2 regions of the Paenibacillus sp. FSL H3-0333 genome follow, and region 2 is predicted to be linked to the other one. Evidence: a T-box and tRNA genes for the amino acid it is inferred to sense, from the RefSeq annotation. Region 2 holds a T-box; the other holds one or more tRNA genes.
What was found. A T-box is a leader RNA that pairs with one kind of tRNA and senses whether it is charged. The one in region 2 lies ahead of pheS (phenylalanine--tRNA ligase subunit alpha), so its partner is inferred to be a tRNA-Phe.
Positions count from the first base shown of each region.

Region 1: it has a tRNA-Phe gene. The T-box ahead of pheS (phenylalanine--tRNA ligase subunit alpha) is inferred to sense a tRNA for this amino acid. The anticodon was not compared.

Region 1 covers NZ_JBBODG010000001.1:1,611,832-1,627,418, reverse strand. The annotation lists gene MHH78_RS07375 (TetR/AcrR family transcriptional regulator) at 1-172, shown strand, start outside; partial or broken gene MHH78_RS07370 (thiamine pyrophosphate-binding protein) at 399-632, opposite strand; gene MHH78_RS07365 (MarR family transcriptional regulator) at 824-1,300, opposite strand; gene MHH78_RS07360 (RidA family protein) at 1,536-1,991, shown strand; gene MHH78_RS07355 (monooxygenase) at 2,016-3,512, shown strand; tRNA gene MHH78_RS07350 (tRNA-Leu) at 3,710-3,788, opposite strand; tRNA gene MHH78_RS07345 (tRNA-Cys) at 3,821-3,894, opposite strand; tRNA gene MHH78_RS07340 (tRNA-Gly) at 3,903-3,977, opposite strand; tRNA gene MHH78_RS07335 (tRNA-Gln) at 3,984-4,058, opposite strand; tRNA gene MHH78_RS07330 (tRNA-His) at 4,079-4,154, opposite strand; tRNA gene MHH78_RS07325 (tRNA-His) at 4,203-4,278, opposite strand; tRNA gene MHH78_RS07320 (tRNA-Trp) at 4,306-4,379, opposite strand; tRNA gene MHH78_RS07315 (tRNA-Tyr) at 4,386-4,471, opposite strand; tRNA gene MHH78_RS07310 (tRNA-Thr) at 4,478-4,553, opposite strand; tRNA gene MHH78_RS07305 (tRNA-Phe) at 4,569-4,644, opposite strand; tRNA gene MHH78_RS07300 (tRNA-Asp) at 4,777-4,854, opposite strand; tRNA gene MHH78_RS07295 (tRNA-Met) at 4,861-4,934, opposite strand; tRNA gene MHH78_RS07290 (tRNA-Val) at 4,967-5,042, opposite strand; tRNA gene MHH78_RS07285 (tRNA-Glu) at 5,063-5,137, opposite strand; tRNA gene MHH78_RS07280 (tRNA-Ser) at 5,273-5,362, opposite strand; tRNA gene MHH78_RS07275 (tRNA-Asn) at 5,366-5,441, opposite strand; rRNA gene MHH78_RS07270 (23S ribosomal RNA) at 5,503-8,430, opposite strand; rRNA gene MHH78_RS07265 (16S ribosomal RNA) at 8,682-10,242, opposite strand; gene MHH78_RS07260 (nucleotidyltransferase-like protein) at 10,758-11,633, opposite strand; gene MHH78_RS07255 (DUF2614 family zinc ribbon-containing protein) at 11,762-12,127, shown strand; gene MHH78_RS07250 (glycosyl hydrolase family 18 protein) at 12,254-13,975, opposite strand; gene MHH78_RS07245 (Fur family transcriptional regulator) at 14,170-14,601, opposite strand; gene MHH78_RS07240 (DUF4097 family beta strand repeat-containing protein) at 14,727-15,587, opposite strand, start outside.
Region 2 covers NZ_JBBODG010000001.1:6,289,320-6,304,906, forward strand. The annotation lists gene MHH78_RS27715 (sugar-binding protein) at 1-240, opposite strand, end outside; gene MHH78_RS27720 (IS4 family transposase) at 555-1,877, shown strand; gene MHH78_RS27725 (hypothetical protein) at 2,549-5,014, opposite strand; gene pheT (phenylalanine--tRNA ligase subunit beta) at 5,219-7,663, opposite strand; gene pheS (phenylalanine--tRNA ligase subunit alpha) at 8,013-9,047, opposite strand; T-box leader at 9,107-9,383, opposite strand; gene MHH78_RS27740 (hypothetical protein) at 9,604-12,150, shown strand; gene MHH78_RS27745 (efflux RND transporter periplasmic adaptor subunit) at 12,147-13,574, shown strand; gene MHH78_RS27750 (ABC transporter ATP-binding protein) at 13,571-14,272, shown strand; gene MHH78_RS27755 (ABC transporter permease) at 14,269-15,441, shown strand.

The DNA.
Region 1 (15,587 bases), 4.7 Mb from region 2:
TTTTGATCCGCAATTATTTGAGTCCTGGTATACGTTCACCGCTCATGGCAGTATAGCCATTATTAAAAAATGGGTGAGCAGTGGTCTGAAGGAAAGCCCGGGTAAGGTCGCAGCTTTTATTGATAAAGCCACAGAGGCAGTATCCAAGGCTTTTTATTCCGAGGAAATATAAATCATAAAAAATGAAGCGGTCCCTCTTTTTTGCGGGCCGCTTCTCTGCTCTTTTGCCAACATTCATTTTCATTCCGACTGATCCGGTTGATCTTTTGCTGCTTGTATAAGTGCGGCCTCTTTCGCTGAAAGCTCATTTATCTATTAGGCTGGAAGGGACATTCATGGCTGTAGACATCGGATATCTTTTCCAGCACTTGCTTATCATATTATGTGAATTTCAATTCACGACTGAGGTTGTCCGCCGCATGGACTGCGCCTTGTTCGTGCCGGGTCAAGATATGCTTGAAATCCGGCTGATGTACCATCGCATCATAAATATAGAGCACATTTCCGCCAGGATAACCGAATACGCACTCTACGCCTTTCTGCAGCAAGCCGCGCAAAAGCACCTCCGAACCGGTGATATATTCCCCTGCTGGCATGGTTGTTTCATTCGTCATTCCTAATTGCTGTTCCATGGGGCAGCCTCCTTTGCAAAATAAAACCCCTTTCCTCCTGAGCAAACTGACAGCCGTCAGCTCGTACAGGGACGGAAGGGGATTGTTTCGCGGTACCACCCAGGTTTACTGCAATCTCGCTTTCTGATAGTAGCATAGACTCGTTTTTTTTCAAATCGAATGAATACCTTTATGCTCAGATGAGAGGTACGTTAGCGATAGAAGTCAACCATATCTCCAAACAACTGTTTAATAAATTCAAGCTCGCTTTCGTTATATTTCCCCAAAAATTCGTACATTCTTTGCTTTTCCTTCGCATGAAGCTCATCATGAGCAGCAAATAGCTTTTTGCCGACAGACGTTAGCCGAAAATACACTTCCTTTTTGTTGTCGTTGAGCTGGGCTTTTCGAACCCAACCTGCCTTTAGTAATTTATTTGCGATCTTGGAGGTATTTCCTTTGCTTAAATTTATTCTCTCCGCGATGGAAGTGAGATTGATCGGCTCCTGCTCACCGATGCACGCAATGATGTGCAGTTCCGTCATATTCAAGCTGAATTCCGATTCAATATATTTCCGGATATCCGCCAGGTATGTGGCAGTTATTCGGGTTTCATATTGCTCTTTTTGCTCAAGAAACTGAACGAAAAATTCATGAATGGCGGTTTTGTTCTTATTGGCAGTATCCATGATTATACTGGCTCCTCAACTTGTTTTTATTATTATATCATAGATTGTTCTCTGTGAAACAAATGTTCATACACTTATTAATATTGGGGTTGACAAGACAAATAGCAACAAAGTAAACTGATATTATTTCATATGAAACAAAAGTAGAATATAATTTTCATCACACTTGTTTTAACAGGCAGTAAAAAAGGTTCCAACGAAACAATAATTGATGAAGGAGGTTTACTGGAAATACTTGACCACTTTTCAAGAGAAGATTTATAAATATGGGAATGGAGCCTACCTGCCTATGAAAATTGTGAATCCGAAGATATTGACGGACAAGGTTACATCTGTAATTTCTCATGTCGTGGTAACTACTGCCTCAAAACTGGCTTTCATCTCAGGTCAGGTTTCTGTAGATGAATCAGGAGCATTGATCGGTTCAGGGGACTATTACGCGCAAGCGATTCAAGTGTTCACCAATCTTAAATATGCATTGGAAGCCGTGCAAGCGGATCCCTTGTGCATTGCAAAAATGAATATTTTTGTCGTTAACCACAGCCCGGATTTGATTTCGATTATTTTTGAAGCCGGATTTCATGTGTTTGGCCCTAACTGGCCGAAGACAGCAAGTACCTATATAGGCGTTCAAGCACTAGCCGATCCTGAATGGCTTATCGAAATAGACGCTATCGTGATCTTCCCATAATGTATAAGAAAAGAGGTTATTGATATGAAATATGAAGTCATCCTGATTGGTGGCGGTCCTGTCGGCATGATGTTGGCTGGAGAATTGGCCTTAGCCGGTGTAAAGGTATGCGTCATTGAGCGACTAAAGGAGACAACCCCATATTCACGTGCGCTTACCGTACATCCACGCACGCTTGAAATATTAGATATGCGTGGAGTGAAATCACAATTAATCAAGCAAGGCCGCTTACTTTCGAGAGGACATTTCGCCGGATTAGAAACTCCTTTGGATTTCTCGGCATTGGATTCTTCTTCCAATCATACCCTCTTTTTACCGCAGAGTGAGACGGAGAAGGTGCTGGAGGACTGGACTCTTAGTCTTGGCGCGGAGGTCCTGAGAGAGGTTGAGGCTCTGTCTGTGCATCAGGATGAGAATGGGGTCAACGTTAAGATCGCGGGACCGCACGGAGAAACAACGTTAAGATCAGCTTATGTGGTAGGTACGGATGGAGCCAGAAGCTTGGTTCGCAAACACGCAAATATATCCTTTGAAGGTACTGATGCGACCTTCACGGCTATTCTGGGGGATGCCGTTCTATCTGATTTGGCTCCTATGAGTGTCATATCCCGAATTACAGAACAAGGATTGGTCAGCATCATTCCAATACAAGATCATATGTATCGAGTCTTGATGATCGATATGGAGAGACGTAACGTCTCCAAGGATGAGAGCGTTACATTGGAAGAATTTCGTTCATCGCTCATCCGTACGACCGGAAGCGACCTGGGATTGAACGATGTGAAATGGATGTCCCGATTTGGAAATGCTACACGGCAAGCGGGACGCTATCGGAATGGTCGATTGTTCTTGGCGGGAGATTCGGCGCACATTCATTTTCCCGCTGGTGGACAGGGAATGAACGTCGGCTTACAAGAAGCGATGAACCTAGGCTGGAAGCTTGCAGGAGCAATCAAAGGCTGGGCTCCAGACTGGCTATTAGACAGTTATCATGCCGAACGTTTTCCATGGAATACGGCCTTGCTCCGGAATACCGAGGTCCAAACCCTGCTTCTGGACGTGACGCCTCTCATCACGGAACTGCGAAGCATGCTGGCTAATCTGATTCAAATACCGGAGGCTAATTATCAAATCGCTGCACAAATTTCCGCCCTGGACGTACATTATGCACCCGACGCTGAAGCGCGTTCCCATCCTTTAAACGGGAAACGTTTCAAAGATCTAAGCTTAAAGCTGAAAGACGGGCAATTAATTAACTCCTATCCACTCCTGCACAAAGGTACTTTTCTTCTGTTGCATTTCCATTCTAATGAACAGAATAGCGGTCAATGGGAAACGTATAGCAACCTTCAAGTTGTACATGCCTCTTTAGCTGAGGCTGACGCGGATTGGAACGACGTCCACACGGCGCTTATTCGGCCGGATGGACATATTGCCTGGGCGATTTCTCTATCCGATCCAAATCCAATTCAAACCATAAAAGAAGGAATCATTCGCTGGTGTGGAGACATTACCGTGTAGTAATTCGGGATAAACTAAAATCACGCAGTGTTGTCTTGCTAGGATCGAAGCCAAGGAACTCCCGGTGGCGCTCGTTATCCATGACCGGCCGGCGGAGTTGGCGACTGGAGGAACTTTTGCGGTAGGGGAAATGATCCAGAAAAATAAGAACAGCCCATTAGATTTTTCATCTAATGGGCTGTTCTTACTAAAAATAATACCGGCGAGAGGACTCGAACCTCCACGGTTTCCCACTCGATTTTGAGTCGAGCGCGTCTGCCATTCCGCCACGCCGGCGTATACATATATAATTTCCAGAAAAAAAATAATGGAGGTGCCACCCAGATTTGAACTGGGGATAAAGCTTTTGCAGAGCTTTGCCTTACCACTTGGCTATGGCACCACATGAAATGGAGCGGACGACGGGAATCGAACCCGCGACCCTCGCCTTGGCAAGGCGATGCTCTACCGCTGAGCCACGTCCGCATATAATGGCTGGGGATATAGGAATCGAACCTATGAATGACGGAGTCAAAGTCCGTTGCCTTACCGCTTGGCTAATCCCCAATATATTTTTAAAAAGAAAATGGGGCGACCGATGGGTCTCGAACCCACGAATGCCGGAACCACAATCCGGTGCGTTAACCCCTTCGCCACGGTCGCCATGTGAAGCTTTTAAGTTGTATTGCTATGTAATTCTTATAAAAGAAATGGGGCGACCGATGGGTCTCGAACCCACGAATGCCGGAACCACAATCCGGTGCGTTAACCCCTTCGCCACGGTCGCCATATGATTCTTTTATATGAAATTACTTGGCAGGGGCAGCAGGAATTGAACCCACACCAACGGTTTTGGAGACCGTTGTTCTACCTTTAAACTATGCCCCTAAAAAATGGTGGAGGCTGATGGATTCGAACCACCGAACACGTACGTGAGCAGATTTACAGTCTGATGCGTTTGGCCACTTCGCTAAGCCTCCACGGTATGGTGCCGGCGAGAGGACTTGAACCCCCAACCTACTGATTACAAGTCAGTTGCTCTACCAATTGAGCTACACCGGCATATTAAGTTGTGTATGGTGGCGCGGGAGGGAATCGAACCCCCGACACAAGGATTTTCAGTCCTTTGCTCTACCGACTGAGCTACCGAGCCATAAAAGTAATTTTGTAAAGATGGCGGAACAGGGCGGGATACTCTTCACTCCGTTACGAGATTGCGAAGTATTCCTTACGATGCCTATGCTTCAACGAACCCAGGGAATTCTCATCCCTTAGCCATTAAAAATGGCGGAACCGACGGGATTCGAACCCGCGATCTCCTGCGTGACAGGCAGGCATGTTAGGCCAACTACACCACGGTTCCAAACAATTGCGGGGGCAGGATTTGAACCTGCGGCCTTCGGGTTATGAGCCCGACGAGCTACCGGGCTGCTCCACCCCGCGTCATTGTACAAAATCTATTCGGTTAAGATAGATGGTGGAGGCTGAGGGGTTCGAACCCCCGACCCTCTGCTTGTAAGGCAGATGCTCTCCCAGCTGAGCTAAGCCTCCATGTATCAGTTCAAAAAAAATGGTGACTCGTATGGGATTCGAACCCATGTTACCTCCGTGAAAGGGAGGTGTCTTAACCCCTTGACCAACGAGCCATGCTGTGTAAAGTATTGCTACGGAGAGAGAGGGATACTCTTCACTTCGTTACGAGATTGCGAAGCAGTGCTAACGAAGCCTATGCTCCAACGAACCACTTAGGGTTCTCATCCCTATTCAAAGAAGTATTGCTACGGAGAGAGAGGGATTCGAACCCTCGAGACGCTTGTGGCGCCTACACGATTTCCAATCGTGCTCCTTCGGCCAAACTCGGACACCTCTCCATATGGCTCCCCGAACAGGACTCGAACCTGTGACAACTCGATTAACAGTCGAGTGCTCTACCAACTGAGCTATCAGGGAATATACATATCAGACTTGATCGCCTGAAAACTGAATCCGAAACGAATCTGCGAATTATTTTTTGGATAAGCCCTCGACCGATTAGTATTGGTCAGCTCCATGCATTGCTGCACTTCCACCTCCAACCTATCTACCTCGTCGTCTTCAAGGGGTCTTACATACTGGGAAATCTCATCTTGAGGGGGGCTTCACGCTTAGATGCTTTCAGCGCTTATCCCGTCCGTACGTAGCTACTCAGCCATGCTCCTGGCGGAACAACTGATGCACCAGCGGTACGTCCATCCCGGTCCTCTCGTACTAAGGACAGCTCCTCTCAAATTTCCTGCGCCCACGACAGATAGGGACCGAACTGTCTCACGACGTTCTGAACCCAGCTCGCGTACCGCTTTAATGGGCGAACAGCCCAACCCTTGGGACCTACTTCAGCCCCAGGATGCGATGAGCCGACATCGAGGTGCCAAACCTCCCCGTCGATGTGGACTCTTGGGGGAGATAAGCCTGTTATCCCCAGGGTAGCTTTTATCCGTTGAGCGATGGCCCTTCCATGCGGTACCACCGGATCACTAAGTCCGACTTTCGTCCCTGCTCGACTTGTAGGTCTCGCAGTCAAGCTCCCTTATGCCTTTGCACTCTGCGAATGATTTCCAACCATTCTGAGGGAACCTTTGAACGCCTCCGTTACTCTTTAGGAGGCGACCGCCCCAGTCAAACTGCCCGCCTGACACGGTCCCCGTACCCGCTAAGGGCACTAGGTTAGAACCTAGATACGATCAGGGTGGTATCCCAACGGCGCCTCCGCAGAAGCTTGCGCTCCTGCCTCCACGGCTCCCACCTATCCTGTACAGATCGTACCCAAATTCAATATCAAGCTGCAGTAAAGCTCCATGGGGTCTTTCCGTCTTGTCGCGGGTAACCTGCATCTTCACAGGTATTAAAATTTCACCGGATCTCTCGTTGAGACAGCGCCCAAGTCGTTACGCCATTCGTGCGGGTCAGAATTTACCTGACAAGGAATTTCGCTACCTTAGGACCGTTATAGTTACGGCCGCCGTTTACTGGGGCTTCGGTTCACAGCTTCGGGTTTAACCCCTAACCGCTCCCCTTAACCTTCCAGCACCGGGCAGGCGTCAGCCCGTATACTTCGCCTTACGGCTTCGCACAGACCTGTGTTTTTGCTAAACAGTCGCTTGGGCCTTTTCACTGCGGCCCCCTCGGGCTATTCACCCTACCGAGGCACCCCTTCTCCCGAAGTTACGGGGTCATTTTGCCGAGTTCCTTAACGAGAGTTCTTCCGCGCGCCTTAGAATTCTCTTCTCGCCTACCTGTGTCGGTTTGCGGTACGGGCACCTTCTCCTGACTAGAGGCTTTTCTTGGCAGTGTGAGATCATGACCTTCGCTACTATAATTTTCGCTCCCCATCACAGCCCAGCCTTACGATGTGCGGATTTGCCTACACACCAGCCTCACTGCTTAGACGGACATCCATCAGTCCGCGTCACTACCCTCCTGCGTCACCCCATCGCTCATAGCGGATTACGGTGGTACAGTAATTTCAAACTGTTGTCCTTCGACTACGCCTGTCGGCCTCGCCTTAGGTCCCGACTTACCCTGAGCGGACGAGCCTTCCTCAGGAAACCTTGGGCTTTCGGCGGATCAGATTCTCACTGATCTTTTCGTTACTCATACCGGCATTCTCACTTGTATACTCTCCAGCGCTCCTTACGGTACACCTTCAACGTATATACAACGCTCCCCTACCCCAGATGCAAAGCATCTAGCCATAGCTTCGGTGGTGTGTTTAGCCCCGTTACATTTTCGGCGCAGAGTCACTCGACCAGTGAGCTATTACGCACTCTTTCAATGGTGGCTGCTTCTAAGCCAACATCCTGGTTGTCTGTGCAACTCCACATCCTTTCCCACTTAACACACACTTGGGGACCTTAGCTGATGGTCTGGGCTGTTTCCCTTTTGACAATGGATCTTAGCACTCACTGTCTGACTCCCGGCAAGAAGTAAATGGCATTCGGAGTTTGACTGAGCTTGGTAACCCTTGCGGGCCCCGCACCCAATCAGTGCTCTACCTCCACCACTCCATTCACCGAGGCTAGCCCTAAAGCTATTTCGGGGAGAACCAGCTATCTCCGAGTTCGATTGGAATTTCTCCGCTACCCCCACCTCATCCCCGCATTTTTCAACATGCGTGGGTTCGGGCCTCCAGTGCGTGTTACCGCACCTTCACCCTGGACAGGGGTAGATCACACGGTTTCGGGTCTACGTCCACATACTCAGTCGCCCTATTCAGACTCGCTTTCGCTGCGGCTCCGGCTTCTCACCTTAACCTTGCATGTTAAACGTAACTCGCCGGTTCATTCTACAAAAGGCACGCCATCACCCATAAAGAGGGCTCTGACTTTTTGTAAGCACACGGTTTCAGGTTCTATTTCACTCCCCTTCCGGGGTGCTTTTCACCTTTCCCTCACGGTACTGTTTCACTATCGGTCGCCAGGTAGTATTTAGCCTTAGCAGATGGTCCTGCTGGATTCATACGGGGTTTCACGTGCCCCGCACTACTCGGGATCCGTCTCGGAGAGAACACAGTTTAGGCTACAGGGCTTTTACCTCTATCGCGGGCCTTTCCAGACCTCTTCACCTACCATATTCCTTTGTAACTCCATGTGAGACGTCCCACAACCCCAAGAGGCAAGCCCCTTGGTTTAGGCTGTTCCGCGTTCGCTCGCCGCTACTGACGGAATCACTATTGTTTTCTCTTCCTCAGGGTACTTAGATGTTTCAGTTCCCCTGGTCTGCCTCTGCGTATCCTATGTATTCAGATACGAGTAACTGCGAATTACCACAGCTGGGTTTCCCCATTCGGACACCCCCGGATCAAAGCTTGCTTACAGCTCCCCGAGGCAGTTTCGTTGTTCGCCACGTCCTTCGTCGGCTCCTGGCGCCTAGGCATCCTCCGTGTGCTCTTAGTAGCTTAACCAATGTGTTTTCCGTTAGGAAAACCGCTTAGCATCGCCATTAATTCAAAACTTGTTTACACAAGTTCAGCTTAAAGGAATGTTCTAAAACGCAAATTCGTTTCGGTATCCAGTTTTCAAGGATCAAGTTTCTTACTTGAGAGCTTAAACTCTCAAAACTGACCAACGAGTGAGTATTCGAACCCAAGGGTTCTATTGTGGAAGTAATACTTCCGATTTGAATGTCTTCGTTGCAGAAGACGATTCTCCATAGAAAGGAGGTGATCCAGCCGCACCTTCCGATACGGCTACCTTGTTACGACTTCACCCCAATCATCTACCCCACCTTCGGCGGCTGGCTCCCTTGCGGGTTACCCCACCGACTTCGGGTGTTGTAAACTCTCGTGGTGTGACGGGCGGTGTGTACAAGACCCGGGAACGTATTCACCGCGGCATGCTGATCCGCGATTACTAGCAATTCCGACTTCATGCAGGCGAGTTGCAGCCTGCAATCCGAACTGAGACCGGCTTTGCTGGGATTGGCTCCACCTCGCGGCTTCGCTTCCCGTTGTACCGGCCATTGTAGTACGTGTGTAGCCCAGGTCATAAGGGGCATGATGATTTGACGTCATCCCCACCTTCCTCCGGTTTGTCACCGGCAGTCACTCTAGAGTGCCCAGCTCAACCTGCTGGCAACTAAAGTCAAGGGTTGCGCTCGTTGCGGGACTTAACCCAACATCTCACGACACGAGCTGACGACAACCATGCACCACCTGTCTCAACTTTCCCCGAAGGGCACCTGATGCATCTCTGCTTCGTTAGTTGGATGTCAAGACCTGGTAAGGTTCTTCGCGTTGCTTCGAATTAAACCACATACTCCACTGCTTGTGCGGGTCCCCGTCAATTCCTTTGAGTTTCAGTCTTGCGACCGTACTCCCCAGGCGGAGTGCTTACTGTGTTAACTTCGGCACCAAGGGTATCGAAACCCCTAACACCTAGCACTCATCGTTTACGGCGTGGACTACCAGGGTATCTAATCCTGTTTGCTCCCCACGCTTTCGCGCCTCAGCGTCAGTTACAGCCCAGAAAGTCGCCTTCGCCACTGGTGTTCCTCCACATATCTACGCATTTCACCGCTACACGTGGAATTCCACTTTCCTCTTCTGTACTCAAGTCACCCAGTTTCCAGTGCGACCTCAGGTTGAGCCCAAGGTTTAAACACCAGACTTAAATAACCGCCTGCGCGCGCTTTACGCCCAATAATTCCGGACAACGCTTGCCCCCTACGTATTACCGCGGCTGCTGGCACGTAGTTAGCCGGGGCTTTCTTCTCAGGTACCGTCACTCCGGTAGCAGTTACTCTACCGGACGTTCTTCCCTGGCAACAGAGCTTTACGATCCGAAAACCTTCATCACTCACGCGGCATTGCTCCGTCAGGCTTGCGCCCATTGCGGAAGATTCCCTACTGCTGCCTCCCGTAGGAGTCTGGGCCGTGTCTCAGTCCCAGTGTGGCCGTTCACCCTCTCAGGTCGGCTACGCATCGTCGCCTTGGTGGGCCGTTACCCCACCAACTAGCTAATGCGCCGCAGGCCCATCCCCAAGCAGCAGATTGCTCCGCCTTTCATTCTTCTCTCAGGAGAAAAAAGAAATTATCCGGTATTAGCTACCGTTTCCGGTAGTTATCCCAGGCTTGAGGGCAGGTTGCCTACGTGTTACTCACCCGTCCGCCGCTAAGTTTGAAAGGAAGCAAGCTTCCTCTCAAACTCCGCTCGACTTGCATGTATTAGGCATGCCGCCAGCGTTCGTCCTGAGCCAGGATCAAACTCTCCAAATTGGTATTTAGAAAGAGCGATTGCTCATTTTGAAACATCTGACGAGAATGGTTACATTCTCTAATTTTGGATCTCGCCGAAGCGATCTCCGATACTCACTCGTTGTTCAGTTTTCAAAGATCAAATTCATCTTCCGTCGCCGTTTTTTGTTTCAGCAGCGACCTTTATAATATATCACAGCGCCCTCGTTTTAGTCAACCTTTTTTTAATTTCTTTTTTCGGCTGATTTACGACTGCATTGCTGCGCATCGTTATGTCAGAGGGACGAGTTATAATTTATCATAAGAACTGCACCCTAGTCAACCCTAAATATTCAATTCCCTTTCAGCTCTTCTGCAAACTTGGACAAATAAAATAACCCCACAAAGTGAGGCTTTAGCGTAGGTGATGACTCAGGTACTTTGCGGGGGCCCCAAACATATAAATTCTATAAAAAAAGAGAGTACATTCACCCTCTCCATTCTCCCGCTAATGCTATCTATATAGAGATGTTACCGCCAGTAGACGATTTGTTAATTTAAAGGGTATAACGAATGGCATGACCATCCCCGGCATCAACTGCCCACGAGGCGATCTCCCGAATTAATGAACGGGATACCAGCTTGCGAAGCACAAGCGGCAACTCTGCCTGGAGCGGGCTGAGCCCCGAATGCTGCAGAAGCTCCTTAATGCTCCACGCCTCCTTACGGCTGCCCAGGATATGAAGCAGCATGATACAGCAATCCTCCATTTTTGACATAAGGGCAAATTCACAGGCAAGCAGGATCAGTTCGATTCTCTGGTCCAGTGTCTCTGTGCTGATAGTCAATTCTTCATATAGCTTATGGACCGGGGAGTTCAGGCTTTTCACCTGTCCCCATACTGCCGGTTCCGGGAAATACCCCGCTTCACTCACTTCAATGCGCGCCCAATGATACAAGGCAATAAGTACGCAATTATAGGCATCCATGGTACAGCCTGCTTCAATATAACGCTTGGACTTAATATACATATGTAAAAAACGGGAGAATTCCATGAACAGCACCCGTTCTTTGAGCGGGCCCTCAAACTGGGTGAGCTGCTTACGCATCTCCGCCAGGATCCCCTTCGGGTCCCAGAGTACCTCTCCGGATATCAGGCTGCTAACAAGCTCGTTGTTATCTCCGGCCATGACAGCACGTTCCAGTGCAGATAGACCTACATGCACCGATTGAGTCCGCTTATCACCGGCAATGCTATGGGTTATGATGCGTTCCGTCTCCTGTTCCTCATGCAGCAGAAGGACCACCATATCAAAATCGTGCAGCAGCGCACTTTGAAACGTGGCATCTCCTCTTTGCCGCCAAGCAACGGCTCCAAGAACATTCTCCTCAAATGTCTCCCCACTTAATAGGGTCAAATTGGACAGTTCCATGCTTCCCTCCATCAAATTTGGCGATTTTGCGTCCGTCAGTTATAATCTCTATACATAAGCTTATTCTACATATTCATGCCAGTTCCTCCTGAACAACCGAACTATATTTCAGTTAGGAGATCGTACTCATGAAATTTAAATCGGCCAAAATTAATGCTTTTCGCACCTGGGGACTGCTTCTGACCATGCTTGGCATGGGTCTCATGATCATGGGAACCGCAGGTATTGTATTCTGGGGCTCTGCCGGCAAAGTCGTTGCTGCTGTCGGTCTTGTCATTGGACTCGTCTCCATGATGGCCAGTCTGGCTATTTATTTTTGGGCGGGCATGCTCTCAACCAGTGCGGTTCAGGTGGAATGTCCGGAGTGCCATAAGCTGACCAAAATGCTGGGCAAAACCGACCGCTGCATGTTCTGCCACACCATCCTCACCATGGACCCTGCACAAGCTACCATTACTGCCGAAGAGCTTGAAACCCAGCAACTGAAACACTAATCCTCTCCAAGCAGTGCTTACTGACATTATGCATTTATTTAGAGACAAGGTAATGTAAGAATAGTATTGTCTGCCAAAAAAGGTGTTGTCCACTGTAGGACAACACCTTTTTTTAATGAAATCATCTTATTTAATAATTCCCTTCAATGCTTCCCATGCCTCCGGACTGGCGAAGCTACGGTTCCAGGCTGCCACACCGCCCAGCTTCAAGGACTGGGCCAGCTCTACCCTGGCTGTGAGCGAGGTGGTGTCCTCGATCCAGATTTTGCGGAGAACATCATCTTCCTTATACTCCACGTAGTTCTGTCCAGCTTCCTTATCGAATACCGGTGTCAGCTTCTTCTCAGCGATGATCTCCTTGACCGCATTCATACTGACGGCCTTGGAGCTTACTTTGGTTTTCCCCTTCTCGGTGGCTTCCGTCCAGATCCGCGTATAGAGCGGCACTCCCAGAATTAACTTCTCTGCTGGCACCTTATCCTCCTCGATAATCCGGTTCATAGAGGTCTTAACCCACGGTAAAGAGGCTACTGATCCTGCAACCGGACTGGCTGCCCAGTGCTCGTCGTAGGCCATTACAATCAGGAAGTCGGACACGGCGGCAAGCGCCGGACGGTCGAGAAACAGGGACCACATCTCGCTCTTGGACTTCGGCGTAACATCAATAGAAACAATCAAATTCCGGCTCTGGGCCATCGGCTTCAGTTCCCGCATGAACTGCGTTACGTTCGGTCCATCCTTGGTGTACACATTCTCGAAGTCGATATTAATCCCGTCTAAATTGTACAGGTCTGCATACTTAAGCATCTGCACAATGGCATTCATCCGATTGTCATATGTGGATAAGGCTTCAGTAGTCAAATCGGGTTCAAAGCTGTTGCTAAGCAGCCCCCATACCTCCATCCCTTGATTATGCGCCCAATCCACATAAGAGCGGTCCGCCTGGCTGCGCACATTCCCCTTCACATCAATAATGCTGAACCAGGTGGGGCTAACCACATTAATTCCAGGCAAGGCTGCGAATTTGGCGGGATTCGGCTTGCGTTCATACACGGCTTCCCAGAACATGTTAACCGGCTTATCCTTCCAGCTGCGCTGCGCACGTGTAGGTGTTTCGGGCTTTTTCTCTACAGTTCGGGTACCGTCTTCGGTAATATCATCCGCCTGGGCGTAACCCGAATAACCATTATCAAGCTGAGCGAATACCCAGTCCTTCGTGTCCGTGTTCCAGATCCGTACGACATCCCCGGGGTTCATATCAGCAAAAATCGGTGCATGCACCGAGGGTTCACTGCGCAGGGCTTTCGTTTTCCCGCCTTCTTTGCCCTTCACCTTGCCAAGCGGCACCGATTCACCTGCAGTCATTAGCAGCACTGCACCGGTATTCGTATCCTCTTCGATCTCGAAGCCGTACAGATTCTCCAGTGTATCTGCCGGAAGATAGGTCACTTTATCTTTAACCTCGGGAGCAAGGCGAAGCTGCAGAGGTTCATTGTTCAGAGCTGCGGCCGTGGATTCCTCCTGCATATATAGTAGACTGCTGTCCGTTGAGAGAATAACTGATTTGCTTTCTTTTTCATAACGGATAGAAGAATCTACATATTCCTGCAAAAAAGGCAGCGGTAAAAGCAGCCCGTCCCCCGTACCCGATGCTGAATAGCCGGTAAGCTGTCCCTTCACAAATATCGGCTTGTCCAGCCCCTTCCAGTCCGGGTCCACATGCTGGCGGTTCGGCAGTACATAATAAACAACCCAAAAGGCTGCGGCGGCTATGATGACAAGTCCCAATAAGCGGCGAGTAAGACTTCCACGCTTCGTGACACGTCTTTGTCTCTGTCTTCTGTCCAAAAGAGGTCCTCCAAACCATTCGTTGAATTTTAAAAGCAGGCAACACTTCTGTTAAGTATACGCCATGCAGGCGAGCTTGGTTGCGCGAATCTCTTGGAAGGTTTGTATTTTTGTAACAGTATCTTTCTCTCTCCTTACAAAAAAGCGTGCAGAATCCGCATTCGGACTCTACACGCTTATAGGTGTTATTCCATTCAGTGCTGCTTCTCGCCGCAGCCTTTGCACACACCGTACAGCTCCATACGCAATCCATGAATCTTGAAGCCCGTGGCCTGTTCGGCCTGCAGCTCTACCTCATGAAGAGTAGAATAGCTGAAATCCTCAATCTTGCCGCATTCCTGACAGATAACATGATAATGATCAGATACATTGGCGTCGAAACGGCTGGAATTATCACCGTAGGTCAGCTCACGGACCATACCTGCTTCCATGAACATCTTAAGATTGTTATACACAGTTGCCACACTCATGCTCGGAAACTGAGGCTCAAGTGCCCGGTAAATATCGTCTGCTGTAGGATGATTCATCGCTTCCATCAGATACGTTAGAATCGCATGACGCTGAGGCGTAATACGGACACCGGTTGTCTTGAGTTGCTCCAATGCATGCTGTACGCCACTACCCATCCATGCCACCGCCTTTGATTATACAACTTAATAATAATTCTAATGTAATTGTATGACTCTGTTTTCAACGTTGTCAATGAAGTCATTACATTATATTCATTATTATATAATAAAAATTCCTTATTTCAATATTTGCTCACATTTAAATTGCTGTTTCCGTCTACACGCAGCTTGAATTCACCGGTTCCAATCTGGCCGGAAAGCACTTTTTTGTCAATCACGAGCCCTGGCAGGTCTGTTACGATATCTCCATATCCGCTGGAGCCCTCCACCGTATAATTACCTGTTAGTGGCAGGAACAGTTCAATATCCCCCACTGCACTGTAAACATCCCAGTCTCCCCCGAAATCCCCGGAGCGGATGCTGATCCGGCCGTTCAGGGATTCGGCATGCAGCTTGGATCTTGCTCCGGATACCTCCACATTGCCATTCTTCGTGGACAGATCCAGCACATCCCCGCTGTCATATGCCGTGATGTTGCCGACCGCCGTTGACAGCTTCAGGGCGCCTCTAACGTCCCAAGCCCCCATATCGCCTCCGCTTGTCCCCAGCTCCACATTGCCCAGGACATCTCTGGCGCGCACCGCGCCGTTTAAGGTTTTACCTTTTACATTGCCGTAAATGCGGTGCAGAATCAACTCCCCGTTCCCGGTCTCCAGCGAGATGTCGGCAATGGCTTCCACATTCTGCAAGGTAATTCCGCCATTCATCGTACGGACGTTCAGGTCGAACCGCCGGTCTTCCGGCAGGGAGATATCCAGGTTGATCCGCGGCTGGCGTTTGCCGGATTCTCCGTACGCCTTACTCTGGGGAGTAATCTTGATTGTCGTACCTTCCGTCACCTCCACAAAGGACTGGTCCGCTATGGCTTCCGCCTGCACCCCGTCCAGCTGGTCCACCCAGACGTTTGCCGTGATCTCAATATCCTCTACAGCAGCCCGGTGAATGAGAATGTCCCCATTAATAGCGTCAATATTGACCTTGGA
Region 2 (15,587 bases):
TATCCCGTATTTCGCTGCGGCCTCCGCGGCCCCCTTCTCGACCATTTCCCAGTACGGGTGGTACCGCTCCTGCTCGATCAGCACAATATGATATCCAGGCTTGTCCTGACTGGGCTGGCCGCTTAATTCCTTGACAATATTGCCCATCCGGGCAGAATGGCGCGCGAAGCCTATAAACAAATATGACAACAGTATAAAAAGCACAATAACCCCAACGCCGCTGACCCATTTCTTATCCATCCCGTTCACCTCAACCAACATCCTACCCCGGGTTGTAACCGGTTGCAATAGTAATTGTGTTAAGGGTACATTATGTAGCCGAGAGCGTCAGACTAATGCTTTCTTCGTAGATGTGTTCGAACTCATTTAGCTCACATTTGGTGGATTCAGGGGCACTTGTGCCAATGTCATTAAGTTAAGATATAGAGCCAAAAACAAGAAAAAAAGGCAGGTTATCGAAAAGATAGCCTGCTCTTTTTTTGCACAAAAAAAATCTTGACAATCCGTAGAAAACGTGTGGCGAAGCCCCTTGAAAAAACGAGGAGGTTACGCCAATGAATGCTTATGCAAATTCGCTGAAAGACAGACTGACATCTCTCATCCGTGAGATGGCGGCTGCCCCCGCGCCTTACGTCAGAAACCCGGGAAAGGATTTTACCCGAACGAAAAAACTACCCTTTGAAATGGTTATGCAAACCCTGATCTTTATGGGCGGCAACAGCCTCTATAAGGAACTGTTGGAATCGCAGGGCTATGACGTTAACACCGCAACTTCTTCTGCTTTTGTTCAGCAAAGAAATAAAATTTTGCCGTCTGCGGTCGAATCTTTGTTTCACACCTTTACCGCGTCCCATACAGAATTCAAGGATTATCGAGGCTATCGATTATTGGCCATTGACGGTTCCGATCTGCATATTGCAACAGATCCTGCGGACCCGTTGACCTATTCTCAAAGTCAGCCACATTCGAAAGGCTTTAACCTTCTGCACTTGAACGCAGCCTATGACCTCTGTAACCGGCTTTATGTGGATGCCATTGTTCAACCTCGAAAGTTCCGCAACGAAGGAAGGGCACTGGCCACAATGGTGGATCGCTCCCCCATTCAGGGGAACGTCCTTGTGACGGGGGATCGAGGATTTGAAAGCTATAATACGTTCGCACATCTGGAACGGAAAGGATGGAATTACGTCATACGCGTCAAGGATTTGCATTCGAATGGTATTCTTTCGGGTTTGCACTTGACCTTGGACGGAGCGTTTGATCAGGAGATTCACCTGACGCTGACTAAAAAACAAACAAAAGAGTTCAGGAATCGCCCCGAAATCTATAAAGTTCTTCCGGCTACCTCTAGCTTTGATTTTCTGGACATGCAAGAGAACTTGTTTTACCCCATTTCCTTTCGGGTGGTTCGTTTCCTCCTGCCCAGTGGCGATTATGAAACCGTCATTACCAATCTGTCTACTGCTGAATTCTCACCGGATGAACTCCGGGATCTGTATCATCTGCGATGGGGCATTGAGACCTCTTTCCGGGCTTTGAAATACACCATTGGTTTGACCCATTTTCACGCAAAAAAGCAAGAGTCCATTACCCAAGAGATATTCGCAAGAATGATCCTCTACAACTTCGCTGAAATGATTACCTCGCACGTAGTCATTTCCCAAAAGGATAAACGGCACCTCTACCAAGTCAACTTCACGGTAGCCGTTCACGTCTGTAGACATTTCCTGCGCTCCAAGGGCGATGGACCCTCGCCTGATGTGGAAGCTTTGATTCGCAAAAATATTTTGCCGATTCGTCTCACCCGTCCTGGGCAAAGGAATACACGCAGAATACGTAGCAAATCCGCCATTAGCTTCGTCTACAGAGTAGCATAATTCGGTTCGCATGAACATTTTTTTAAGTGGATCTTCCATCCGCTTTGTTTGCTATGCGCTTTTTTCCTTCCTTACACCAAAAACAAACGGCATAGGACGTTTCCCCATACCGTTTTGGATTCTCTTTATTAATTCCAAACTTATCTTTGAACTTATCTTAATGACATTGGCACTTGTGCTCTTCATTTACTCATTTAGCTAACTTCTGGTGGATTCAGGAGCACTTGTGCTCCTCATTTACTCATTTGGCTAACTTCTGCTCGATTCAAGGGCACTTGTGCTCTTCATTTGCTCATTTGGCTAACTTCTGGTGGATTCAGGAGCACTTATGCTCCTCATTTACTCATTTGGCTAACTTCTGGTGGATTCAAGGGCACTTGTGCTCTTCATTGCAGCCTGGGCTCGCCAAATGTTGCATTTTTTGCAGGAATGTTACCAGTGGAGCGGTCATTGGCTGAAATATGTTGCATTCTAGGCATGATTTCCCGTAATTTGCTGCCTCAAAGGTACGAATGTTGTATTTAGTGCAGGATTGGTGCAATACTTCACTTCAGCCAACTTTAGAGCAGCAGCCCCCCTAAGGAGGAATCCGTCCCCCGTCCCTGCACAGCAGAAAAAGCCGTTCTAAGCATTCCTGCTTACAACAGCTCTTCCTGTGATGCATCCGCCATTCAACTGTCCTGTTCGATCAGTTGAATCCATTCATTATATTCACTCTGTAGCTTGGAATATTCCGCCTGCAAGCTGCGATGCTCCTGGGACAGCTTCTCCAGCTCTCCCTGCTGCAGCTCGAACTGGGCCTGAACCAGCCGCAGCTGGCCTTGGACCATCTCATAGCTCTCGCCGATCTCATCCAGCTGCTGCGCCGCCTCAGTACGTGAGCGGCTGACTGCTTCCGCCTGAGCCTCGGCTTCCCCGGCCTCCTGCTGCCAGATCTCAATCTCCTCACGCAGCTGTGCTTCCTGCTCATTCCACTGCTGCTCGCGCTGTTGAAGCTCCTCAACTTTCTGCTTCCAGGTAGCTTCGTACTCCCGGGTCTCACGGAGTGCTTCCTGCTGCTCCGCCGACGCAGCGGCAGCTTCACGGCCTGCCTCGTATAGCTCTTCCATTCGCCGCGCAGCTTCCTCGCCTTCAGCTTCCAGCAGCTCGCAGCGTTCCTTTAACTGCTCCCCGTCCTGCAGAATCTCGTCGTACTGGGCAATCAGCTCCTCGTAACGGCCGCGCAGCGCAGCCAGTTCCTTGCGGGCTGCTTCTGCCGCCTCCTGCTGAACAGCAAGCTCCTGCTCCGCTTCGGCACGCAGACGCGCCTCCTGATCAAGCTGCTGAACCATTCCGTCTGCCTGTCCGCGAAGAGTCTCCACTTCGCGCTGCAAGGCTGCCGACTTCTCCCCTTCTTCCAGAAGGTTCATCTCCAGTTCGCTGATATCCTCCATATGCTTGTTCGCACGTTCCTGCCAGGATGCCGCTTCCTCTGCCGTACGGTCGAATTCGACCTGTGTCCGGCTGAGCTGATCTGCGGTCTCCTGCAGCGATGTACGCAGTGCTGCCGCTTCTTCCTGCGTCAGCTCATAACGCTGGCGCAGCCCTTCCAGTTCATCGTTCAGCAGATTGCCAAGCTCCTTAGTAGTATGCAGCTCCTCCTGCGCTTCACTTAGCTTGCCCTCTACATCCCGAAGTTCGCTGCGGATATCCACCGCCTCGCTCTGTGTAGCCGCAACCTGATTACGCAGCTCATCCAGTTCTTCATTCAACAGTGTGCCGAGCTCGCTCGCCGTGTGCAGTTCCTCCAACGCAGCGCTTAGCTTGCCCTCTGCGTCCCGCAGTTCGCTGCGGAGCGTTTCGGCCTCGCTTTGCGCAGCTGCAACCTGCTGGCGCAGCCCTTCCAGCTCTTCGTTCAGCAGGGTGCCCAGCTCGTTCGCCGTGCTCAGCTCTTCCAGCGCAGCGCTTAGCTTGTCCTCTGCTTCCCGCAGCCCGCTCCGGAGCGCTTCCGCCTCGCTCTGCGAAGCCGCAGCCTGCTTGCGCACTTCCTCCAGCGCCGCACTCTGCTGCTCTCCTTGCTCAGCGGCAAGCTTCAGCTCTTCGCCAAGCTGCTCCTCCCGCTTCAGCACAGCTTCGTACTGCGCCAGCAGCGTCAGCCGCGCATCGCGTTCACCCTTAAGCCCGGCTTCCGCCGCACGCAGCCGGGACTGGAGCTGCCCGGTTCCGCCGCGCAGCTCGCCAAGCTGCTTCTCCAGCTCCTGAAGCTGCTGCTTGTGCCGGTGCTCCTGCGTCCCCTGGGACTGCCGCAGCTCCTTGTTCTTGGCCAGCTCCTTCTCAAGCGCTTCCCGCTCCCCGGTAAGCTCACTTGTGAGCGCAGCCTTGGTATCAGCCAGCTCCTTGCTTAACGTGGAGCGGATCTCCACGATCTCGCTGCCCATCGACTCCCGGGTCTCATTCAGCTCCTGCTCCAGGGCAGACAACGTCTCTGTCTTCTCGCGGATCAGTGTCTCGCGCAGCTGCTCCAATTCCTGCTGATGGGCAGCCTTCATCTCTTCCAGCTGCTGCAGCCGCATGGCTTCTGCGGCTTCCAGCTCCTGCCGCGCCGTCTCACGGCTTGCAGCCTGCTCTGCTTCATGGCCCTCGCGCAGCGCCTTCAGCTCATCCTCGCGTGCCTTCAGCTCCTGCACCAGCTGCTCGCGGCCGGCGGCCGCGGCCTGCTTCTCTTCCTCCAGCAGCTGGGCATGCAGCTGCCTCTCCTGCTCCTGCTGCTCCAGATGCCTTGAGCGTTCTTCTTCGGCAGCGGCAATCAGCCGCGCTGCCTCTTCCTTCGCAGCCGCTTCCAGCTTCTCATATTCTTCCTGCTGTTCACGCTGCGCTTCCTGAAGGCGTGACACCTCCACTCGAAGCTCGGTACGTTCACCGGTCAGCATATTCAGCTCATTCTTGAAATCCTGAACCTGGATTGCCTGCTCTGCCATATGTACAGCTGTAAGCACCGCAATCCGCGGCGTATCCAGTCTGGAATGTGATTTCGATATTGCACGCATATGCTCATCGACATGACGGGCGACCTGTTTCATATATTCTGTGCTGCTTCCTACAAGCTTGTAGGAAGTTCCGTATATCTCCACGGCGACACGGGTCCGGTCCATAGCCACAGTTGTGCCCTCCTTTGTATGTGTGCGGATTCTAAGTTGGTTTCTTTGCTCTTGCTCCTATTGTAGCGTGATTTCCTGACCTTTGGCAAAAGCACGCGTCCATTGCATTTATTTGCATGTTCCTCCGCACTTCACAAGGGTACAGAAAAGCCGCAGGGAATCTCTGTTTCTAAATGGATTCGCTGCGACTTTGCACAATTCCTGCTATTTTCTTAATTCTGCACCAAAAGTTTGTTCAAGCGCAGAGACCACTTTGTCATGCACTTCCACAACCTCTTCGTCTGTCAGCGTATGCTCGGTATGACGGTACACGAGCGACAGGGCAACACTCTTCTTGCCCGCCTCCATCTTGCCTCCTGTGTAGATATCGAATACCTGCACATTTTGCAGCAGAGTGCCACCGTGCTCACGGATCGCCGCGATCAGGTCACCTGCCGGAACCGCGTCATCGACTACCACCGCAATGTCCCGCTCCATGCCCGGGAAGCGGTGAAGCTCGCTGTACTGCAGCCCGGCGCGTGCCGCATCATAGAGCGGCTGCAGCAGGACTTCGGATACGTACGTATCCTCCAGATCCATCCGGCGTTGCAGCTCGGGATGAATCTGCCCCATCGAACCGATCTTCACACGGCCTTCAGCCTGAAGCAGATAGATGGAAGCGGAGCGTCCCGGATGATAGCCTTCAGGCGCGTCCCCTTCATAGATTACGCGATCCGTAAGGCCCAGATGTGCAAATATAGTCTCCAGCGCACCCTTAAGGTCGAAGAAATCCACCGGCTCAGCAGTCACGTTCCACTGCTTGGCTGCACGCGTTCCGCTCAGCAGCAGCCCCAGTACCGGCAGCTCACTCGGCTGGCGGGTAAGGACTTCTTCCTCCGTGAAGAAGACGTTGCCGATTTCGAATAACGCCAGATCGCCTTGGCGGCGGTTCGTATTGTAGAGGGCAATCTCCAGCAGCTGCGGCAGCAGGCTGGTACGCAGCACGCTGCGCTCCTCGCTCATCGGCATCGCCAGCTTCACTGACTGTTTGCCTTCCGCCAGCATAGGGAAGAGCGTGCTCTGCTCCGGCTGGATGAAGGAATAGCCCATAACCTCCTGATATCCGCCCAGCGAGAGCATGCGGCGCAGCTCGCGGCGCAGAGATTGCTGTCTGGTAAGCGCGCCCGGTGTTGTTGTGCCTTCGATCAGGGTGGTCGGGATGTTGTCGTAGCCGTACAAGCGGGCGATCTCTTCAATCAGATCCACATCCTGCGTAATGTCTCCGCGCCGTGTCGGCACCTCGACCTCGACGATTCCCTGAGCCGCATCACCGCACTTGAAGTGCAGGCGTCCGAACAGGGTTTTCACTTCCAGCAATGACAGATCTGTCCCGAGATAGCGGTTCAGCTTCTCCAGCGATAAGTGCAGCACCTTCTCCTGAGCAGCGGCGCTGCCGGCCTGGACAATCCCTTCATGCACCGTTCCTCCGGCATACCGGGCAATCAGTGCAGCCGCGCGGTTAAGCGCAGGGATGACCGCATTCGGGTCGACTTCCTTCTCGAACCGCTGGGACGCTTCCGAGCGCAGACCGAGCTGACGCGAGGTCTTGCGTACCGTTCCACCATCGAATTTGGCTGATTCCAGTACGATATTAACGGTGTCTGCGGTAACCTCTGTAGACAGTCCGCCCATCACTCCGGCCAGGCCAATTGCGCCTGAGCCGTCGGCAATGATCAGCATCTGCGGCGCAAGCTTGCGCTCTTGTCCGTCAAGGGTAACCAGTCCTTCCCCTTCACGGGCAAACCGTACACCGATGGTTCCTCCCTGGAGCTGCCCGCCGTCAAATGCATGCAGCGGCTGCCCGTATTCCAGCATCACGTAGTTGGTGATGTCTACGATATTGTTAATCGGACGTACCCCGGCCGCCATCAGGCGGTTCTGAATCCACAGCGGGGACGGCGCGGTCTTCACTCCGGCAATATAACGCACGGCATAATGGCTGCAGAATGCCTCATCCTCAAGCGTAACCGTGATGGAGTCCGCTGCCTTCCCGCCCGTTTCCACAAGCTCTGCCGCCGGATCAGCCAGCTTCAGCTCACGGCCCAGTACCGCACTTACCTCATAAGCGGCACCGATCATGCTCAGGCAGTCGGAACGGTTCGGCGTTAGATCGAAATCAAGAATTTCGTCATTCAGTCCAAGCACCTTGAGAATATCCTGGCCCACCTCGGTCTGCTCCGGCAGCACGAGAATGCCCTCCTGCAGCTCTTTGGGCAGCAGCTTGTCGTTCAGGCCCAGCTCTTTGGCCGAGCAGATCATCCCCTGTGACAGCACGCCGCGCAGCTTGGCTTTTTTGATCTCCAGGCCCGGCAGCTTGGCACCTACCAGCGCGACCGGAACCTTCTGGCCCGCTGCGACATTCTTCGCTCCGCAGACGATCTGCAGATCCTCGCCCTGCCCGGCATCGACAATACAGATATTCAGCTTATCGGCGTCCGGGTGCTTTTCTTTGGATTTCACGTAGCCGGTCACAATCCCGGAGATCCCTTTGTTGCGGCGTTCTACTCCGTCAATCTCGATGCCGGCGGTGGTGATTTTGTCCGCCAAGTCATCTGCGGTCACCCCTTCCAGCGATATATAATCGGCCAGCCAGGCGGTTGATACTTTCATAATCGCACACTTCCTTTTTGTTTCAGATGTATTGATCTCCATGCCGGTTGTGCCTGAACGCAGAACATGCAGGAAAAGGCAGTGCGCTCCCAAGCTCACTTTAGCGTATCCTGTAATAGCAGGACCTCCAGAGAATATTTGGACTTCCGGCCGCTGTTGTATTTGAATTTCCTGATCAGAACCGCTTCACGCGGTAGAAATTCAAATACAAAGGCGGACGCTAGCGCTCCTACAGTTCCAAAATTCCCCTCCGGACCTTCTATTACAGTCTTTGATTCAAAGTAAACCAGCACCTCATTACCTTTTCATGCAATCGTCCAACACGCCCCCGCGCACACCCGCCAAATCCCTAAATACCCTTGAACTGCTTCACAAAGCCCATATCATTCGTGTAGAAGTAGCGGATGTCATCGATGCCGTATTTCAGCATCGCGATCCGCTCAGCGCCCATGCCGAACGCGAAGCCGCTGTAAACTTCCGGATCGTATCCGCCCATCCGCAGCACATTCGGGTGCACCATACCGGCACCGAGAATCTCCAGCCAGCCGCTCTGCTTGCAGAGACGGCAGCCATCGCCGCCGCATTTGAAGCAGCTTACATCCACCTCAACGCTAGGCTCGGTGAACGGGAAGAAGCTGGGGCGCAGACGGATACCCGCGCTAGGGCCGAACATCTCCTTGGTGAACTGCTGCAGGGTACCCTTCAGGTCGCTCATGCGGATATTGCGGCCGATGACCAGGCCTTCAATCTGATGGAACTGGAAGGAGTGGGTCGCATCGTCATCGTCGCGGCGGAAGACTTTGCCGGGACAGATGATTTTGACCGGAGACTCCCCGTTCGCCGCCTGCATGGTACGCACCTGTACCGGCGAGGTCTGGGTACGCATCAGAATATCATCCGTGATATAGAAGGAATCCTGCATGTCCCGGGCCGGATGGTTCTTCGGCAGGTTCAGCGCCTCAAAGTTGTAGTAGTCCGTCTCCACCTCCGGTCCTTCAGCGATCCGGAAGCCCATGCCGATGAAGATATCCTCGATCTCCTGGAGCACCCGGCTCAGCGGATGAATCCCGCCCTGCGGCAGGCCGCGGCCCGGCAGGGTTACATCGACCTTCTCCGCATTCAGGCGGCTCTCTGTCTCCTGCTGCTGGAACAGCTCCTGCTTGGCGCTGATCAACTCTTCAATGGCGCTGCGCACCAGATTGGCCACCTGGCCGATCACCGGACGCTCCTCCGCGCTTAATCCGCCCATACCGCGCAGAACCTCTGTCAGCTCGCCTTTTTTGCCAAGGTATTTGACGCGCAGGTCATTCAGAATCTGCGGATCGTTTACCGCCTGCAGCTTCGTCAGCGCCTCAGCCTTCAGTGCTTCCAATTTGTCTTTCATGGCTTGTACTGCCCCCTCAAATCTCGTATTGTTCAACAAAAAAAGGCCTTTCCTCCCGGTAAAGGGACGAAAAGACCGTGGTACCACCCTTGTTAGACGGCCGTACGCTTCCCTTAAGAGCACTATTCCCTCTTTCGGTGCGGCAAAGACCTGTCTCACTTTATACAGAAATAACGGTCTGCGGCCGGTCCCCCCTACTAGCGCTCTTCAAGCACATTCAGGGAACTGCTCCGGAGTGAACTTCGGCAGCTCTGCTCTCTTAGAAACGCTCTCAATCTGCGGCGCTTCCTCCCTGTAAGCCAGGCACTGCGTACTCTTCTCCATCATTGCATGTATGCGGATTATAACCTCTGCACTTCGATCCTCCACTTGGGAAGATATGCCCATCTATTATATGCAAAAACAGCCAGTTTGACAAGCCGCACAAATTCCGCTTATTTTTTATCTTTTTTTAAGCTCCCTTTAAGCTTCAGCGCGGTTTGACGGCTTTTTTTTCAGCGGACATTCAGTCAATGTTGATATTTTCCCTTAAGAGATCACACAAGGAGGAAATTACATGCTTACACGAAAAAAAGCATTTGTTCTGCTGCTGCTCAGCACATTTGCCGCAAGTCAAACCGCAGGAAGCCCGGGAACCGCGGCCTATGCTGCTTCATCCGGTTCAACGGCTGCCACAGCAGCAAGCGCGGTCACGGAAGTCTCCACACTTAACGGTCTAAGTGCGCTCAAGCTCGGCACCGCGCTTCAGGTGAAGCTGAGCCATGTAGGGATTCAGAGCCAAACCGGCGGTAATATTCTCACCTACACGCTTACCTATACCAACACTGCCGGCAGCAGCGTCAATCTGGCGGACTATTTCTCCAAAATTGTAACTGCGGGCGGCAGCATCATTAAGGGAATTCCGGTCAGCGCAGACAGTGCGGTCAAGAAAATCCCTGCTAAACAAAGCACCAGTCTTACATACTATGCGAATATTGGAACCGCCGCCTCAGTCAAAGGACTCAAAATCAACATCTACGGCTGGAATTTCAGCGCCGCTAATTATGAACAGCGTATAGGCACGTTCACGATTCCTTCCAATTATTCTCTGTCCTCGCTTACAGGGGAGACCCGAAAGGTTGAACTCGGCGGCATTACTGCCGGCACCAAAGCCGAATCCGTGCAAATCTACAAATATAACAGCAAAGTCTATGCCAAGGTCGGGCTTAGCCTAACCAATCTGGGTACCAAAGTGCTTACAGATCCGGGTTATACCTTGTACCTGAAATCCTCGGGCGGCTCTGTCTTCACGCTTACGCTGGATGACAGCAGCTCCGAATTCAAGCTTCAGCCTCAGGAGAAGAAGACGCTCTATTATATGACCGAGATCCCCTCCTACATGAATCTCAGCAAGATGACGCTGCAGATTGCCAAGCTGGATGAAGGACTCAAGCTGTACCTGCCTGTCTCTTCCTACGCACTTCCGGCTGCAGTAAATGCAGATTTCACTGTAGCAGCGGGCTATACCAAAAAGGTCTCCATCGACAGCAATCTGGTGGACTTGCAGCTGCTGAAGGCAAATGTGCATGCGGATAACGGGAATGGTGTCTGGAGCTATCAGCTTCGGGTGAAGAATACCGGCAGCACAGCCGTTACTTTGCCTGCTTATGAGCTTAACGTCAAGTCGGCGGAAGGCTATAGCTTCCCGGTGACGGCCACTGCCTTGAGCAGCCTGACCCTGAAGCCGCTGGAAGAAAAGCTGATTGAGCTGAGCGCCAGTGTTCCGCTGGAGCTGGCTCAGAATTCGCTGGAGCTGCGAATGATCGCTCCTGCAGCCAGCGCGGATAAAGTAACGCTGCCTGTGGCCTATTTCCGCATCCCTTATACGCCTGAGAGACAGATTCATCTCGCCTCTGAGACCAGCGTAACCAATACCTATGGCACCTTCGCTGTCTCTCTGGACTCGCTGCTGCGTCTGCCTTGGGGCAGCGAGGATCTGGTACAGGCTGTACTAACGATACGCAATGCAACGTCCAAATCCGTTACCTTACCTGCTCTTACCGGCGTACTCCTGGTGGATCAGAAGGATCTCAGTTCCTCTTCGCAGACTTATACGGACAACAGTTCTTCGGTGCTTGCCCCGGGTGCCAGCACTCAAATAACGGTTCAAGGCCATATTCCATACACCCTGGATGTCAGACAAATCAAGCTCATCCTCCAGGAGACCAAGGGTACAGAGGTGTCGCAGTTCCTCACTCTCAGCACAAGCGACAGCACCGTTAAGAGTGTAGCTCCGGTGGCTGCAGGGGAAGCCTTCAAGATCACCGCCACCGGCAAAAAAGCCACGGTGAAGGAGCGCTCCACCCTCCTGTATACAGGAACCGGCTCGAACCTGGTGTACAGCGAAGTGGAAATGAACAGCGATGAAGTCCGGCAGGCAGATCTGGCCCGTCTATATGCACAGTTCAGGACTGCTGACGGGCAATATTTTGAAGCAACTGCCAACCAGTCCGAGCTGTCGACCAGCCCTGGGGGCAAAACACTGGTTACCTTCTGGGCGAAAGTCCCGGCCACCCTGGACACCACAGGTCTTGAGCTGTATATCAGCCAGTCGATTGCGGATGGCAAGCTGACTGCCGCAGGAACGGCTGCGACGGGATACGTCAATACGGCAGCGCTGACACTGACACCGTCAGAGGTTACGCCTCTGACCAATCTGGCTTCCGTTCCACTTTTCCCTTATACACTGGCAGTTACCAGCTCGACAGGAGAACTCACCAAGGGCGCAAGCAGCATTGCTGTGACGTTCAATTACAATCTCAACCAGGATACCACCTATCAGGCAGGCGCTTACCAGCATAAGCTCATCCTTCAGGTTATCGATCCTTATGGACAGTCTCACGAGAAAGCACTGACACCTGGCACCGACTTGACCCTGGGAACAAACAGCTCTTATTCTACGACCCTTACCAGCGCCCTGTTCAAAAATCTGAGCTCCGGCACCTACGCCCTTAAATTCTACGATGAATTCCAGGGAGTACGGACAGAGCTCGCCAGCCAGGCCTATTCCCTTGAGGTTACCGCCAAAGCAACCACCTCTTCCCCCGAAGGAGCTGCACAATGAATAAGAAGAAGATCATCATTATCGCTTCAGCGATAGTCCTCGTTGCTATTGCAGGGATTGCGGGCTATAAGCTCTGGCCGGATCAGAACCGGCAGATCAATGCCGCTCCGCTGAATACGGCAGTTGCCAGTAAGGGGGATATCCTGGTGGGTGTCTCGGGTTCAGGTGCAGTATCGGCGATCAACAGCGAGAGCATCCGTACCAAAGAAGCCGGGAAGGTCGATACGGTCATGGTTAAGAAAGGCGATGTTGTTAAAAAAGGTGCTGTGCTGATCACATTTGTTGCGGGCGATCTGGACGATAAGCTGAAGGAAGCCACCAAGTCACTGGAGAATCTCAAGACGGAGCTGGAGAATAAACAGGAGAGCTACAAGACGCTGGCTATGAATAACGCGACAGAGGAAGAGCTGGAATCGGCAAAAAAAGCCATTGATAAAGCCAATAGCGATATCGTGGACGGGCAGGAATCCATCGCTGCCATTCATGAAGATATGGCTCCGCCTGATCCGCTGACCGCTCCGATCGATGGAACGATCACTGCCGTGAATATTACGGACGGTGAACAGGCCCAGAATGGTACAGAGCTGTTCACCATGACCGACTACGTGAATCTAAGCGTAACCGTGCAGGTAGACGAGTTGGACATCCCCAAAATCAAGCTGAATCAAGCCTCTACCATTACACTGGATGCCCTTGAGGACAAATCTTTTACCGGTAAAGTTATAGATATCGCCAAAGAAGGGACCTCCTCTAATGGCGTCTCCCTGTTCAACGTCACTGTAGGATTAAATAACTCGGAGGGTGTGCTTATCGGCATGTCTGCGGAGGTGGCAGTTACGATCGAAGAGAAAAAGGATATTCTGACCGTTCCCATCGAAGCTGTAACGAAGATAAACGGGAAATCCTTCGTTAATGTGCCGGGAACCGGGGATGAGCAAGCTAACACAACAGACAGAGATCCTGCTGACCCCAAGCCCCCTGCTGGCGCTGCAGCGGACGGTGAACCCTCCGGTAGTGAAGCGGGTACCCGAGGCACAGGCGCCCGCGGCGGCAGAGAATTCCAGGGCGGTGAACTTCCGTCTGGAGAGTTCCCTGCTGGCGCGGAGTTCCCCGGCAGAGCAGCCGGAAGCAAAGGTGCAGCCGGTTTCGCCTCAGGCATGAAACGGATAGCTGTAGAGGTTGGTATCCACAATGAGAGCAGCATCGAAATCGTCAGCGGCTTAAGTGAAGGGGATGAAGTAATCCTCCCGACCGTGATCTCCTCAGGCAATGCCACCTCCCCGCAGCAAGGCGGTATGGGTGGTATGGGCGGCTTCAGCGGCGGAGGAATGACCGGCGGGAGCGGTGGCTTTCCCGGCGGGGGCGGCGGCTTCGGCGGCGGTGGTAGCGGCGCTGGCTTCGGCGGTGGCGGTGGCGGACGATGACCTCACCAGAGCCGCTGATCCGGGTTGAGAAGATGCAGCACAGCTACACAATGGCCGGAGAATCGATGACGGTTCTGAAGAGCCTGAGCTTCAGCATTAATCACGGTGAATTCGTTGCGATCATCGGCCCGTCAGGGTCAGGCAAGTCCACCCTGATGAACATGCTGGGCTGCCTCGATGTCGCCAATGAAGGCGATTATTTCCTGGACGGCCAGGAGATCCGCAGGCTGTCTGACAACAGGCTGGCCCAGATCCGCAACGAAAAGATTGGCTTTATATTTCAAAACTTTAATCTATTGCCGAAGTTATCAGCGGTAGAGAATGTGGAGCTGCCGTTGATCTATCGTGGAATGTCCCACAGGGAGCGCAGAGAAATTGCCCGTAATGCCCTGGTCCGGGTAGGCCTTGCGAGCAGAATGAATCACCGTCCCTCCGAGCTGTCAGGGGGCCAGCAGCAGCGTGTGGCTATTGCCCGCGCCCTTGCCGGAACCCCACCGATTCTGCTTGCCGATGAGCCAACCGGAGCGCTGGACTCCAAGACAGGCAAGGAGGTTCTGGAGATGATTAAGGAGCTTAACGTACAGGGGCATACCATTATTCTGATCACGCATGACCTGGAGATTGCCGAGCAGGCCAAACGGGTGATCCGGATTCAGGATGGGGATCTTGTAGAGGATCGGAAGGTGGCGCATTCATGATGCTATACCAGAGTATGAAAATGGCCTTCAAAAGTATCCTCAGCAGTAAAATAAGAGCCTTTCTTACCATGCTGGGCATCATTATCGGGGTATCCTCCGTCATTGCACTTGTCGCTGTGGGTCAGGGCACCACCTCACAGATTACAGAGTCCCTAAGCTCCCTGGGCACCAACCAGCTGACCGTCAACATTATGGGCCGCGGAGCCACCACTTCGCTAACCTACGAGGAGGCCCTGGCTCTGGGTGAGATTGAAGGGGTGGACAATGTATCCCCGGTAATCTCCGGGAACGTTACCGCCAAGCACGGTACCGAGAACGTTTCCGTATCCGTAGAAGGCATTACACCTGCCTACGAAGATGTTCAGGATTTCCATGTGCAATCCGGAAGATTCCTGCTTGAGATGGATACAGAATACCGGCAGAAGGTTGCGTTAATCGGATCAGATACGGCGGAGGATCTGTTCGGTACAGATAATCCTGTAGGTCAAAAGGTACAGATCAACGGAAGCAGCTTCAAGATCGTCGGACTGCTGGAGAGTAAAGGCTCCACCAGCGTCGGCTCAAGCGACGAGAAGCTGCTGATCCCCATCTCTACAGCCGAACGGTTCCTGCAGAGCAAGGGAGTCCGCTCCATTACCCTCACAACCACTTCAAATGACAATGTGGATGATGTCAAAACCAAGCTGGAAGCCAGCCTTACTGCCAAATTCAGTGCAGCCGAGAATGCCTACTCTGTTTTTGATTCCCGGGAGATGCTGGAAACGGTAAATGAAACCAGCGCCACCCTGTCCTTGGCCCTTGGCGGTATCGCCGGTATCTCCTTATTTGTAGGCGGGATAGGGATTATGAACATTATGATTGTCTCGGTCAATGAGCGAACCAGAGAGATTGGCATCCGCAAGGCCATCGGGGCCAAGAAAAAGAACATTATGATGCAGTTCATGATCGAGTCCGTGGTCTTAAGCGGCACCGGGGGTCTGATCGGAGTCGCACTGGGACTTGGCGCCAGCTGGGCTGTCGGTCATTATACCGCCTTGAATGTGGTGCCCTCCTGGAATATGGTCCTGATCTCCTTTTCATTCTCCTTGATCATCGGTGTCGTATTCGGAATGATTCCTGCAAGCAAGGCTGCAAGAATGCGCCCGATCTATGCGCTGCGCAACGAGTAGCGCCATCCTAGACGCTGCGTTATCATCAGCTTTTCAATCCGCCAGTCTCAGATCCCTGGGCTGGCGGATTTTTCTGTTTTATTTTTAATGCACAATTGATACCAAAGGGGTATCGTTTGCAGCAAAAGTGGGTAATAGGACTCAAA